4 regions of the Pseudohaliea sp. genome follow, and region 1 is predicted to be linked to each of the others. Evidence: predicted binding sites of a transcription regulator. Region 1 holds the regulator's gene; each other region holds the start of a gene.

Region 1 (3,327 bases):
CGCGCCGATGCGGCCGACAGCGGCGGCGAGCGGGTACAGGTGGTGATCCCGCCGCGCCTGGCCAACGAGGCGGAGAACCCGGCAGAGGCCGATGACAGCGACGCTGCGGGGACCGCGCCGGCAACGCCTTCCGGGGCGGCGCCCGACGCAGCGGCTGAAACGGCGGCCGACCCCGCCGATGCAGGAGCGACGCCCGATGGCGGAACTGAAGGCGAGTAAGCTGGCCAAGGCCTACGGCGGGCGCCCGGTGGTGCGGGACGTCTCCCTCGCCGTGGAGAGCGCCCAGGTCGTCGGCCTGCTGGGCCCGAACGGGGCCGGCAAGACGACCTGCTTCTACATGATCGTCGGCATCATCCGCGCCGATGCGGGGCAGATCACCATCGATGGCGAGGACATCATCGGTCTGCCCATGCACGAGCGGGCGCGCCGGGGCATCGGCTACCTGCCCCAGGAGGCCTCCGTGTTCCGCAAGCTGTCCGTCGGCGACAACCTGATGGCCATCCTGGAGACGCGGCGGGACCTCACCCGCGCCCAGCGCCGGGAGCGCCGGGACGAACTGCTCGAGGAGTTCCACGTCGCGCACCTGCGGGGCAGCCTCGGCCAGGCCCTGTCCGGCGGCGAGCGCCGCCGGGTGGAGATCGCCCGGGCGCTGGCCACGGAACCGGCCTTCATTCTCCTCGACGAGCCTTTCGCCGGTGTCGACCCGATCTCCGTATCGGACATCAAGGAGATCATCCGCCACCTGCAGCACCGCGGCATCGGTGTCCTTATCACGGACCACAACGTGCGCGAGACCCTCGACATCTGCGAGACAGCCTACATCGTCGGTGAGGGTCGCATCATCGCCGCCGGCTCCCCCCAGGCCGTGCTCGACAACCCGGAAGTCCGCAAGGTCTATCTCGGCGATACCTTCCGCCTCTGAAGGCACCGGCAGAGAGCGCTCGCGGCACCGCCAGGGGCGGGCCTCGAGGGTCTTCGCCACGATTCTTGACGGGCGTCAATGGCCCGGGCACCAATCTCTGCAATTTCCGCGCCAGTCCGTTGCCTCCGCCGGCGGGCCGGCGCTACACTGCACTCGAACAGGGCAAAGGAACGCCTCCCCCTCGCGATCATGAAGCAAGCACTGCAACTCAAGCTGGGCCAGCAGCTGACCATGACGCCGCAGCTGCAGCAGGCAATCAAGCTGCTGCAGCTGTCGACGCTGGACCTGCAGCTCGAGATTCAGCAGGTGCTGCAGAGCAACCCGATGCTCGAGCTCGACGAGGGCGACGACGACGCGCCCCTGGAGAGCCCCGAGCCCGGCGAGAACCTCACAGCCAGCAACGGCGAGGGCCCCCTGGAGAGCCTCGAGCGCACCGCGGCGGGGGATGGCGAGAGCGGCGACTACGAGCCGACCATGCCCGAGGACCTGCCCGTGGACACGCAGTGGGAAGACCTCGTGCCCTCTTCCGCGCCCTCCGCGCCGGGCCCGGCGGCCGAGGGCGCCGACTACGACATGGACAGCCGCAATGCCAGCGTCCAGAGCCTTCACGACCACCTGCTCTGGCAGCTCAATCTCACCCGCCTGTCGGACCTCGACCGCGCGATCGCCCTGGCCATCATCGATGCCACCGACGACAACGGCCGCCTCACCAGCACCGTGGACGAGCTGCACATGCTCTGCGCGGCGGACTTCGAGGGCGAGATCGAGCGCGAGGAAGTGCTGGCCGTGCTCCACGCCCTGCAGCAGTTCGAGCCCACCGGCGTCTTTGCCGCGGACCTGCAGGAATGCCTGCTCCTGCAGCTCAGGCAGCTACCGCCGGGAACCCCCTGGCTGGAGCAGGCGCGCACCCTGGTCAGCCGCCACCTGGCACAGCTCGGCAACGGCGACTACGCGCAGATCCTGCGCCGCATGCGCCTCGACGAGGACGCGCTGCGCGGCGTCCTGCAGCTGCTTCAGACCCTCGACCCGTTCCCCGGCAAGCGTATCGGTGCCGACGACACCGAGTACGTCGTACCGGACGTGTTCGTGCGCAAACGCGAGGGCCGCTGGGTGGTCGAGCTCAACCCGGACATCGCGCCGCGGCTGCGCATCAACGACACCTATGCCGGGCTGATCCGGCGCGCCGACAACAGCGCCGAGAACACCTACCTGCGCGATAACCTGCAGGAGGCCCGCTGGTTCCTGAAGAGCCTGCAGAGCCGCAACGAGACCCTGCTCAAGGTGGCCTCGGAAGTCGTCTCCCACCAGCGCAACTTCCTCGAGTACGGCGAAGAGGCGATGAAGCCGCTGGTGCTCCATGACATTGCCGAGGCCGTGTCGATGCACGAATCGACCATCTCCCGGGTCACCACGCGCAAGTACATGCATACCCCCCGGGGCATTTTCGAGCTGAAGTACTTTTTTTCCAGCCACGTCGCCACGACCGCGGGCGGCGCCTGTTCCTCAACGGCGATCCGCGCGCTCATCCGCAAGCTCATCGCGGCGGAGAACCCGCGCAAACCGCTCAGCGACAGCCGGCTCGCGCAGCTGCTGGAAGAACAGGGCATCAAGGTGGCCAGGCGGACGATCGCGAAGTACCGGGACAGCCTTTACATCCCGCCGTCCAGCGAGCGCAAGCGCCTGGTCTGAGAACTGAGCGCCCGGCCACGACCCGGGCATACCTGCGTTGCAACGCACAAGGAGTCCAGTATGCAACTCAACATCAGCGGCCATCACGTCGACGTTACCGACCCGCTCCGCGACTATGTGGAAAGCAAGTTCGAGCGGCTCCAGCGCCACCACAGCCACATTACCAACATGGAAGTCACTCTCATCGTCGAAAAGCAGGTACAGAAGGCCGAGGCCAACGTGCACATCTCCGGTGCGGACATCTTTGCCGCCGCGGAATCGGACGACATGTACGCCGCCATCGACGCGCTCGCCGACAAGCTCGACCGGCAGCTCATCAAGCACAAGGAAAAGGCGCGGCCGCACTAGGACAGGCGCATGCGAGAACTTGAGGAACTGCTGTCACCGGCGCGTACCCGGCGGGACGTGCCGGGGGCCAGCAAGAAAGCCATCTTTGAAGAGGTCGCCGCGCTTGTCGCGGCGGACCACCCGGACCTCGACCCCGGTGATTTCATCGGCAAGCTGCTTGCCCGGGAGAAGCTCGGCAGTACCGGCCTGGGTGGCGGCATCGCCATTCCGCACTGCCGCCTCGCGAGCTGTACCCGGCCCCTGGGCGCGCTGGTCACCCTGCGTGAACCGGCGGACTTCGATGCCCCGGACGACGCCCCGGTGGATATCCTCTTCGTCCTGCTGGTGCCCGAGGAAGCGCACCAGGAGCACCTCGACATCCTCGCCGC
Region 2 (3,327 bases), on a different contig from region 1:
CCGGCCGCGCTTCCGGTCGCTGCCCAGGTCAGTGCCCCGGCCAGCCCGGGTGGCACCGGCACGCCGGCGGGCGCGTCCGCGCCGGCAACGGCCTTTGCCGCGCTGCTCGGCCTCGTGGCGGCTCAGCCCCCCGGCGGCCGGCCAGCGGCCGGTGGCGCACTGCTCCCGGCGGCGGAGCCGCCCGCCGTCGGTGGCTGGCAGATGCCGGCAGCAGGTGAGGCGGGGGAATCCGCCTGGGGCGCGCCCGAGGCGGTGAGCGCCGGACTCCTGGCGCTTATCGCCGACCTCGACACCGATAGCTTCGCCCTGCCGGGACAGGCGCCGGCGCCGTTGCCGGCGGCCGCTGAAGCGCTCGATCGTCTGCTGCCCGCGCCCGGCCGATCACCGGCGGGCGCCGGCGCCGCGGGTGCCCCGGCCCTCGCCCCGGCCCTTGCCGAAGGCGGTGCGCCCGGGGCGGCGTCGCTGCTCCAGGAGGGCCCCAGGGCCCTGCCGGAGACGCTGCCGTCCGCGGCGATGGGCGCCGGTGCGCCCGCCGGGGCGGCGTCGCCGTCACCGGCAGCCGGCGCGATGCCGCCGCCGGTCCTCGAGGCGCTGCGCAGTGCGGCGCTGTCGGGGCAGCCGGCTTCCGCCGAGGGCGGCAGCGGCAGCGCGCTCACGGCCCTGCTGCAGGCCGGTGGCGCCGAGCGGCTTGCCGAGACACCCCCCGGCCGCCTTCCCCAGGGCGTCCCCCTGCCTCCGCGGGAGCTGAATGCCGCCGCTTCCCAGACACTGGAGCAGGTGGCCTGGATGAGCCGGGAAGGGGTTCACCAGGCGCGGCTGCAGCTGGAGCCCGCCCACCTCGGCCGGGTGGATATCCGCCTCGACCTGGAGGGCGGTGAAGCCCGGCTGCACCTGGGCGCGCAGCAGCCGCAGGTCCGCGAGGCCCTGGAGGCGGTCATGCCGCGCTTGCGCGACGCCCTGGCCGAGCACGGCATGACCCTGACCGACGCGTCCGTTTCGCATTCCGGCCACGAGGGGCCGGCCGCGGAGGGCGAGGGAGAGCGCTTTGCCGGTACCCCGGCAGAGTCCGCGGAGGACGACGGCCCGCTGCGGGCCGATGAGCCCCGGCAGGGCGTCTCCGCGCGCTCGGGGCTGCTCGACCTCTACGCCTGAGGGCGCCTTTCCCCGCCGGCGCACCGCGCGCCAGCGTTCCGTCACCGGGGCTGCAGCGCGCCGGCTGAATAGTCAAGAAATCGACGCCACTCGTCCCCGGTGCCGCCCCGCGGCCAGGAATCGCCCGGCCTTTCCTGGCTGTCAGGGCGCCGATGTGCTGGCACGCCTATTGCAATGACCGGGTGCAGGCAGTAGCGTCCATCGGGCCCTATACACAGCTTCAAGGAACCCTGGTTATGGCAGTCGACGACGATTTCAACGACGGGGCAGACGGTTCCGGGGGGGCGCAGCAAAGCTCGCCCGGCCTCGGCAAGCTCCTGCTGGTCAGCCTGCTGGTCAGCCTGATCAGTGCCGGTGGCGTCGGCGCCGGCGTTTACTTCCTCCTCAAGGCGGACATCGCCGCTCAGCAGCAGGCTGAAGGCGAGGAGGCCGGGGAGGTGGAGGAGGAGGAAGAGGAACCCAAGGAACCGCCAATCTACTACTCCCTGGAGGACCCCTTCATCGTCAACCTGTCCAATGATACGCGGCGCTTCCTGCAGCTCACCGTCGAGCTCATGGCGCGGGACCAGGCTGTGATCGACGCGGTGAAGGAACACCGGCCCCGGCTGCGCAACAACCTGCTGCTGCTGTTCTCCGCGGAGACGCCGGAGTCCATCAGCGCGGCCGAGGGCAAGGAGGCGCTGCGCCTCGCGGCGCTGGCCGAGGTGCAGTCGGTGCTGGAGGACCTGGGCGAGCCGACGGAGGTGGAAGAGCTCTACTTCACCTCCCTGGTGATGCAGTAGGCCGGGGGCGCCGGACTCATGAGCCAGGAAGACGTCCTCTCCCAGGACGAGATCGACGCGCTCCTCTACGGCGTCGATTCCGGCGAGGTGGAAAGTGGCGCGGGCACCGCCGTCGAGGGGGAGGTGCAGTCCTTCGACCTCTCCAGCCAGGACCGCATCGTCCGCGGGCGCCTGCCCACGCTGGAGATGATCAACGAGCGCTTCGCGCGCTACCTGCGCCTCGGGCTCTTCAACATGCTGCGCCGCTCCGCGGAGGTCTCCGTCGCCGGCGTCGAGATGATCAAGTTCCAGGACTACATGCGCACGCTGCCGCTGCCCACGAGCCTCAACGTCATGTCCGTGCCGCCGCTGCGCGGCACCAGCCTGCTGGTCCTCGACGCGCGGCTGATCTTCGCGGTGGTGGACAGCTATTTCGGCGGTGACGGCAGCTATTACACGCGTATCGAGGGCCGGGAGTTCACGCCGGTGGAAACGCGCATTATCGAGCGCCTGCGCGGCCTGATCTTCGGCGATCTCAAGGAAGCCTGGAAGCCGGTCATGGACATCGACTTCAACTTCCACAGCATGGAGATCAACCCCCAGTTCGCCAACATCGTCAGCCCCTCGGAGATCGTCGTGATCAGCCGCTTCGACGTCGAGATCGAGGGCGCGACGGGCCAGGTCCATTTCACCATCCCCTACGCGGCGATCGAGCCGATCCGCGAGGCGCTTGATTCGGGCATGGCCTCGGACCGCATGGAGAAGGACGAGCGCTGGATGCACGCGCTGCGCGAGGAGATCCGCGATGCGCCGATGGATCTCAGCGTCGTGCTGTGCCGGAAGAAGCTCCCGCTCCGGGAGCTGGTCCGCATGAGACCCGGCGACGTGATAGCCGTGGACATACCGGATTACGCGACGGTCCTCGTCGAGGGGGTGCCCTGCTTCGAAGGGGAGGTGGGCCTGTCGAGGAACAAGTACGCGGTCAGCATCGCCAGGCCGCTGAAGCGCGGCAACAACCAGTGAGCGGGAGAGTGACGTGACAGCTGACAACGAAGACCAGGCAGGCGGCGGCGCGGACGAAGCGCCGGAGAAGGCCCAGTTCGACAACCTGGAAAAGGGCGCGGAACCCGCCGAGGGCGATGTCAACCTGGACCTGATCGTGGACGTGCCGGTGACCCTGTCCATGGAGGTGGGCCGCACGGCGATCAGTATCCGCAACCTGCTGCAGCTCAACCAGGGTTCCGTGGTCGAACTGGACCGGGTCGCCGGGGAACCGCTGGACGTGTTCGTCAACGGGACCCTGGTCGCCCACGGCGAGGTGGTGGTGGTGAACGAGAAGTTCGGTATCCGGCTCACGGACGTCATCAGCCCCTCGGAACGGATCAAGAAGCTGCAATGAAGGTCCGCCCGCTGC
Region 3 (3,327 bases), on a different contig from region 1:
TTGAGCACTTCCGCGCTCGCGTTGATGGCGTCGGGACCGACGGCTTCTTCCGCCAGCGGACCGAGGGCCGCGAGGGCCTGCTGCTTCCAGTCGGCGACCCAGGCCGCGATCTGTTCGCGGTTGCTGTCGGATTCAGCAGCAGCGGTCTTGACCACCGTGTCCACCCAGCGCGAGGTCTCCTTGTGCCACTCCTGCATGAACTCGATGAGCATCGCGAGGTCGCCGGCACCGGCCTCGGTCATGGCCTCGTCGAACTGGCGGTAGAAGATGTCGTAGACCAGCGTGTCGAGCACGACGTCCTGGGCGACAAAGACCTCGAACCAGTCCTTCTGGGCGAGCATGTCCTCGACGTAACGGCGCAGATCCTGCCAGAGGGGATCCTCCATCCAGTGGGTCTTGGCAGTCTTCAGCGTATCGCCGCTGTTGCCGTCGAGGATGAGGCCGACGCGGGAGAGGTACTGGGCGATACCGAGCCGGTCCATGCCGTTGTACAGAAAGGCCTGGGTGAGCACCGTGCCGATACCGTAGGCGGACCCGAAGACGTTGTTCATGTTCGCGCCCATCTCCAGGTGCCGGAGCGGCAGCAGGCAACGGACCACCTTCTCCCGTGCGGCCTCCGGCAGGCGGCTGGCGAGGTCGCGGCGGGTGAAGAACGCGTAGTTGCTCTCGGTGATCTCCTGCAGCTTCGCCCGCGCCTGCACGTAGCTACCGTAGTAGTACTGGCGGGGGTCGCGAAAGGCGTACCAGTCTTCCATGACGATCGCCGTGCGGGCGGGGTCGTTGAGCCGGCGCTCCGGGTCCCACAGCGGCCGGTAGTGGAAGTTGGTCGTCGGGGCGAGGTCGTAGCTGGCCTCCTGGTAGCGGGAAGCCGGCTTGTCGCCGAAGCGCCGCTCGATGTGTGCGAAGGTATTGCGGACCGGCTGGATCGTCGAAGTCTTGATTTCAATGGTCATGGGACACCTGCTCGTTATGGAATTCGTAAAGCCCCGGGGCGCTAGTCGTCGGCGGCTCCGCGGAGGTCGCCGTAACGCCACTTCTCCATGTCCGCGTCCACGGCCGCGGCCTCCTCGTCGGACATGAAAACGACGTCGTTGCGCTCACAGAAGATGTCGAAGGCGCCCCGGGGTAGCACCAGTTCGACGTACAGGGAGGGGTCGCCGATGGCGAAGTCGAACTCGATGAAGCCGCTCGCCGTCTCGCCGCGGACGCGGACGTAGCGGGTGAGGCGCTCGAAACTGTCGGTCGCCGGCGTGGCGCCGACGGCTTTCAACGTTGCCATGGTTATCACTTTGTTAGCTATGACATTGTCATCCCCCTGGGTGCAGGGGGCATGCCAACAAAGAGAAAAATCGAGATTGTTTAGTTAGTTATAAATTCTGGGGGTGCAACGGGGTGTGCCGGGGCGACCCACTTGTTCACCATATCGTGAACTTTTCATCTCCCGACTTCATGATTTGATGAATCTTCCGCATCCCTGCGCTTCTTCAGGCGGTAATCCAGCTGCGCCCGCGTCAGGCCCAGAAGCCGCGCCGCGCCGCTGACCTTGTGGCCGGCGCGCGCCAGCGCCGCGTCGATGATTTCCCACTCCACGGCTTCGAGGGAATGCCCGGCCTCGATCGCGCTCGCGGCGAGTTCAGGCAGTGCCCGCTCCCCCGCCGGCGGCGCCCCGTCATCCCGGCCGGCGCTCATGCCGGGAAAGAGATGGGCGGCCTCGATCTGTCCGCCGGGGTCCGAGAGGATCACCCCGCGCTCGATCATGTTCGCCAGTTCGCGGATGTTTCCGGGCCAGTCGTACTCGCGCAGCAGGGCCATGGCCCGGTCCGTGACCGACAGGCCGCTCTTGCCGTGCAGCGTCCCGTACTTGTCGAGGAAGTGGCTGATGAGGTCGGGCAGATCCTCGATGCGCTCGCGCAGGGGCGGCACCGTGGCCGAGTAGACGTTGAGGCGGTAGAGCAGGTCCTGGCGGAAACGCCCCTCGCGGACCGCCTGGTCCAGGTCCTCGTTGGTGGCCGCGATGAGCCGCACGTCCACCTGCCGCACCTCGGACCCGCCGACCCGCTCGAGTTCCCCCTCCTGCAGCACGCGGAGCAGGGCCGCCTGGGCGTGCAGCGACAGCTCTCCGACTTCGTCGAGAAACAGGGTCCCCGCGTGTGCGCGCTCGAAGCGGCCGGGGCGCGTTTTCTCGGCCCCGGTAAACGCGCCCCGCTCCACCCCGAAGAGCTCCGCCTCGATCAGGTCCCGCGGGATGGCCGCGCAGTTGATGGCGACGAAAGGCTTGTCCGCCCGGTCGCTGGCCTCGTGCAGGGCCCGGGCAAACATGTCCTTGCCGACCCCGGTCTCGCCGAGGAGCAGGACCGTGACCTTGCTCCGCGCCGCCCGGGAGAGCAGGTCGCGGACTTCGAGGAAGCGGGGTGATGAGCCCACCAGCTGGCCGAAGTGCTCTTCCGCATCGACACGGGAACGCAGTTCCGCCATCTGTTCCTGCAGCTCGAAGAGCTGGTCGGCGATCCGGTCGGGCTGGTAGTGCCGGAAGGCGTCCTCGGCATCCTCCCAATCCTCGACGAGGCGGCCCTCGATGCGGCAGGTCTCGTGACCGCAGGCGGTACAGCAGGTTTCCTTGAAGTAGATCTGCCGCCCCATGAACTGGGTGGTAAAACCGCTGGCATAGCCGATCTGCGCCCAGCACACGGGCTCGAAACCCGAGCCGAACTCGCTGAGAAAAATCTCCGCCTCGAAGGAGTTCTCCCAGTCGAAGATGGCGTGGAAGTAGTTCTCTTCCTCGTTCCAGTCCAGCTTCTTCGGGATCACCTTCACCTGGCCGGTCACCATGTGCGACTGCGGCCCGACGGAGAAGACATCGAAGAGCGAGGCCTCCGGGCGCAGGCGGCGCGCGCGCTCGGCGTCCATCTTCCCCGAGATGTAGCCCATGCGCGTGAGCAGACCCTTGGCGCGCTGCATGCCGAGGGCGTCAATCAGTTCCCGGCGCAGACCCCGGAGCTCGCTGGAGCGGAGCAGGACGACGCGCTCCTCGTCCAGCCAGATGCGCCCCTCCTGCGCCTCGAAGCGCAGCAGGTTCCAGATGTCGTGCATCTCGGGCAGCCGGGGGCCGTCGTCGTTCACGGGCGCGAGCTCATCATCGGGAGCCTCTCGTTATCCTGCCGCTCACTGCGAGCCACCTGATAGGACCACAGCGCCCCGGGCGGTTCAAGCCGCTTCGGGTCCGGCCGCGGCCCGTGGTACAACATAGACCGCCCCGGGGACCAGAGGACACGGACCATGAGCACAGACAACCCGGAGATCGGCCGCCGGATCACCATCGGCGACGTC
Region 4 (3,327 bases), on a different contig from region 1:
TCGATGTGTGGTCCTGCCAATTCATGGTGACCGAGGGCGGCCATGCGCAGGCCGTATTGCGAATGGGCCCTGGCCGACGCCGGGTGACCGCGCAGGTGGTGCGCCAGCAGCGCATCATAGGAACGCCAGTGGTGGGCATAGTTGAAGGTCGAGAATGTCAGCGCGCCGACGTAAAGCGCGAGCAGCGGGGCCACCAGGCGCCCGGCACCCGGGGCAAGGTGCGAGAAGACCCGGGCCAGGCCTGCCACCGCTAACAGGGCCAGGCCGGCGCTGGGCAGGTAATTGCGGTGCTCGAAGTACAGCTCGAGCGGCAGGAAGGAACTCTCCAGGCTGTGGCCGATGAAATACACCGCCAGGGCGAAGGCGACGACGCTTCGCCGGCGGCGCACGGCGCTCACCGCCAGGAAGGCCAGGGACGACAACACGAAGACAGCGGCGACCAGGCCCGCCGGCGACAGGAGTTCGCCCGAGAAGTCGTCGTGGAGCAGCCCCATCCGCCGTGTATCGGGGAGCAGGAACTGGCGCGCGTAATCGGTCACCGCCAGCAGGGAGTAGAACAACCGGTCTGTGAAGCCGAAAGAGCGGTGGGAAAAGCCCACCTCCGAGCGGGCCAGGAAATAGCAGCCCAGGGCCAGGAAAGCCATGACACCGAGCAGCAGCACGCCCTGCGCTGCGGGCTTCAGGTAACGCTCACGGCGTGACCCGGCGCGCCCCGGCCCGCCAGGAAGGATGAAAAGCTCGAGGGCGGCAAGCAGGGGGAGAGCCAGCAGCCCGTTTTCCTTGGCGAAGGGCGCCGCCAGCAGGGCACCGATGCACAGCAGGGCAAAGCCGGCACGCGCACGCGCCCCCGTCGCCACTCGCGCAAGCCCGTAGCTGACCAGTGCCAGCAGCGTGAAAGTCCCCGCGAGCAGCGTCATGCGCTGGGCGATGTAGAGAACGGAGCTGGCCTTCTGCGGGGCCAGCGCCCAGAGCATCGCCGCGAAAACGCCCATCAGCATGGGCCGGGCGACCCCGGTGCAGGCGAACACCAGGCGGGCGAGCAGAAAGACGAGGAAACCGTTGATGGCGTGCAGCCCCATGGACAGCAGCTGGCTCTCGTAGGGCCCCGCCTTGAGGAAAACCTGCTCCGCGGCGAAGGTGGCGATCGACAGGGGGCGCCCGAGGGGGCCCGACACATCGCTGAACACGTAGTGCCAGAACTGCTCCGGGTGCTCACGCAGGTGCTGCAGGGGAACCACAGACGTGGCGTCGTCGAACAGGTAGCCGGTCCCGACGCCGGGAGAGAATGCACCGTAGACGCCGGCGGCGATGGCCAGCAGCACGAGTGCGCCGGAGAGCCACCGGGTACACAGGATGCGGCGCAATGGCGAAGAAAAAGCCTGGCGGGTCAACGGCGGCACGGGTTGCTCAGGATCTCGTCAGGAGCGGCGGCGGACACAGGGTAGCGCGCCACGCCGCCAGACAAAAAGCCGGAAAAAAAACCAGACAAAAAAGAGCCCCGGGATCGGGGCTCTGGAACTTGCCTGCAATGTGGGTCCGGCCGCGGCCGGACCGGTTGCTAGCCGCGGCAGGTGGCGGGGAGGTACTTCGCCTCGACGGCCTGGGTGCCACCCGGGCCGCAGACCCAGTTCACGCGGCGGGAGCCCTGATCCATCGTACCCGTCAGCTGGAAGGTGTCACCCTGGACGTCGGCCGGGAGCTGCGTAGCCGAGTTCGAGATGGTGATCGTGTAAATCCCGATGAAGCTCGTACCGCCCGGCGCATAGGCCGCCTGGCTGACGAACGAGTCCTGCCCAAAGCCAGCGAGGGTGATGCCGGCCGCAGCGGCATCCGCGGGCATTGCGCCGTTGCTGGCCGCGAACTCGGCGATCGTCGTCTTCGCCTCCGCAGCCACCGCGAGCGCTTCGGACAGCCGGGCACGAACGGTGTAGTCCTGGTAGGCCGGCAGCGCGATGGCCGCCAGGATGCCGACGATCGCGATGACGATCATCAGTTCGATCAGTGTGAAGCCCCCTTGGCGGGCTGCATGTTGCTTTTTCATGATGGTCTCCCTTCGGTCCCAATTGCGATCCTGCGAGCCCCGGGGGGGCTGAGCAGGGTGACGGTGGTATGAGCGTAGGCGCGCATAGAGCCCACCCTGCACGGAACGCAGCAAAATGCGGGCCAGAACTTCCGTCACCGTGCCAGCAGAAGCCGGATCGCACATCGATATACAGTAAAAACAACAAGTTAAGTGACAGCCCGGCCTGCCGCGCAAGCTGTTGTTGCAACCGCCCGCCGCCCCCGGGCAGGCAGGGGCACATGACGTTTTTACCCCCTGGCTGACAAATTTTGTCGGTTCCGCCTGCAAAAAGCGTTCGAATCCGCCCGCCGACCCCCGGCTCCCTGTCGCCGCGGGCCCGCGCAGGCGCCGGTAACGGCGCCCCGGGCGTAAAAAATCGACTGAATTTCCAAACACTTAACGACTACACCTTCAGAGAGCCGGTAGGTATACTCAGGGTGTCTAGCCGGGGTGCCCGCGATCGCCCCTCGAGGTGGCATGATGAACGAGCAAGCAAAAACGCCGCCCTCCGGCCTCGCCGGGCGCCTCGTTATCGAGGGCCTGATCGATGCCGACCAGGCGCGGCAGGCACAGCGCGCCGCGGTGGAGCAGCGCGTGCCTTTCGTGAGCTACCTCGTCGAGTCGGTCGACGTCGACGGCAGGGAACTCGCGCGCATCGCCTCGCAGGAGTTCGGGGCGCCGCGCTTCGACCTCGACGCCTTCGACCGGGAGCAGCTCCCGGACGGCCTGGTCGAGCCGGACCTGATCACCAAGCACCACGCCCTGCCCCTCTTCCACCGCGGCAAGCGGCTGTTCATCGCCGTCTCGGACCCGACCAACCTCGCCGCCCTGGACGAGATCAAGTTCAACACCGGGATCAGCACCGAGCCGATCCTGGTCGACGAGCAGAGTCTCACGAAGGCGATCGCCGACTGGTCCAACGCGCAGGAAGACCTGGCCGGCGGGCTGGAGGAGCTCGAGGCCGGCGAACTCGAGGACATCGATATCAGCGCCGTCGATGAAGACGAGCGCGCGGACGGCGCCGAGGACAACGCGCTCGACGAGACCCCCATCGTCCGCTTCGTCAACAAGGTACTTGTCGATGCCATCAAGCAGGGCGCCTCGGACATCCATTTCGAGCCCTACGAGAAAGACTACCGGGTGCGCTTCCGCACCGACGGTATGCTCGAGGAAATGGTGCGGCCGCCACGCAACCTGGCACCGCGCCTCGCCGCGCGGCTCAAGGTCATGTCGCAAATGGACATCTCCGAGCGGCGCATCCCGCA

Evidence for each region. The regulator sigma-54, encoded in region 1, starts transcription at its own class of promoters, with help from an activator protein. The targets are predictions, from matches to a motif close to TGGCACANNNNTTGCNNT.
Region 2: ACX93N_RS03105 (flagellar basal body-associated FliL family protein) is a predicted target of sigma-54. The motif match lies at 1,311-1,328, and genes of this name have one in related genera.
Region 3: ACX93N_RS08535 (phenol hydroxylase subunit) is a predicted target of sigma-54. The motif match lies at 1,319-1,336, and genes of this name have one in related genera.
Region 4: ACX93N_RS09505 (pilin) is a predicted target of sigma-54. The motif match lies at 2,149-2,166, and genes of this name have one in related genera.

What each region holds. Positions count from the first base shown of each region.
Region 1 covers NZ_JBTOLW010000037.1:10,305-13,631, forward strand. Annotated here, with positions in the region: gene lptA (lipopolysaccharide transport periplasmic protein LptA) at 1-219, shown strand, start outside; gene lptB (LPS export ABC transporter ATP-binding protein) at 197-922, shown strand; gene ACX93N_RS14665 (RNA polymerase factor sigma-54) at 1,112-2,611, shown strand; gene hpf (ribosome hibernation-promoting factor, HPF/YfiA family) at 2,672-2,959, shown strand; gene ptsN (PTS IIA-like nitrogen regulatory protein PtsN) at 2,969-3,327, shown strand, end outside.
Region 2 covers NZ_JBTOLW010000003.1:159,793-163,119, reverse strand. Annotated here, with positions in the region: gene ACX93N_RS03110 (flagellar hook-length control protein FliK) at 1-1,152, shown strand, start outside; gene ACX93N_RS03105 (flagellar basal body-associated FliL family protein) at 1,389-1,934, shown strand; gene fliM (flagellar motor switch protein FliM) at 1,953-2,936, shown strand; gene fliN (flagellar motor switch protein FliN) at 2,950-3,312, shown strand; gene fliO (flagellar biosynthetic protein FliO) at 3,309-3,327, shown strand, end outside.
Region 3 covers NZ_JBTOLW010000013.1:81,023-84,349, reverse strand. Annotated here, with positions in the region: gene ACX93N_RS08540 (aromatic/alkene monooxygenase hydroxylase subunit beta) at 1-953, opposite strand, end outside; gene ACX93N_RS08535 (phenol hydroxylase subunit) at 995-1,279, opposite strand; gene ACX93N_RS08530 (sigma 54-interacting transcriptional regulator) at 1,435-3,120, opposite strand; gene ACX93N_RS08525 (alpha/beta fold hydrolase) at 3,277-3,327, shown strand, end outside.
Region 4 covers NZ_JBTOLW010000016.1:47,779-51,105, forward strand. Annotated here, with positions in the region: gene ACX93N_RS09500 (hypothetical protein) at 1-1,400, opposite strand, end outside; gene ACX93N_RS09505 (pilin) at 1,559-2,041, opposite strand; gene pilB (type IV-A pilus assembly ATPase PilB) at 2,543-3,327, shown strand, end outside.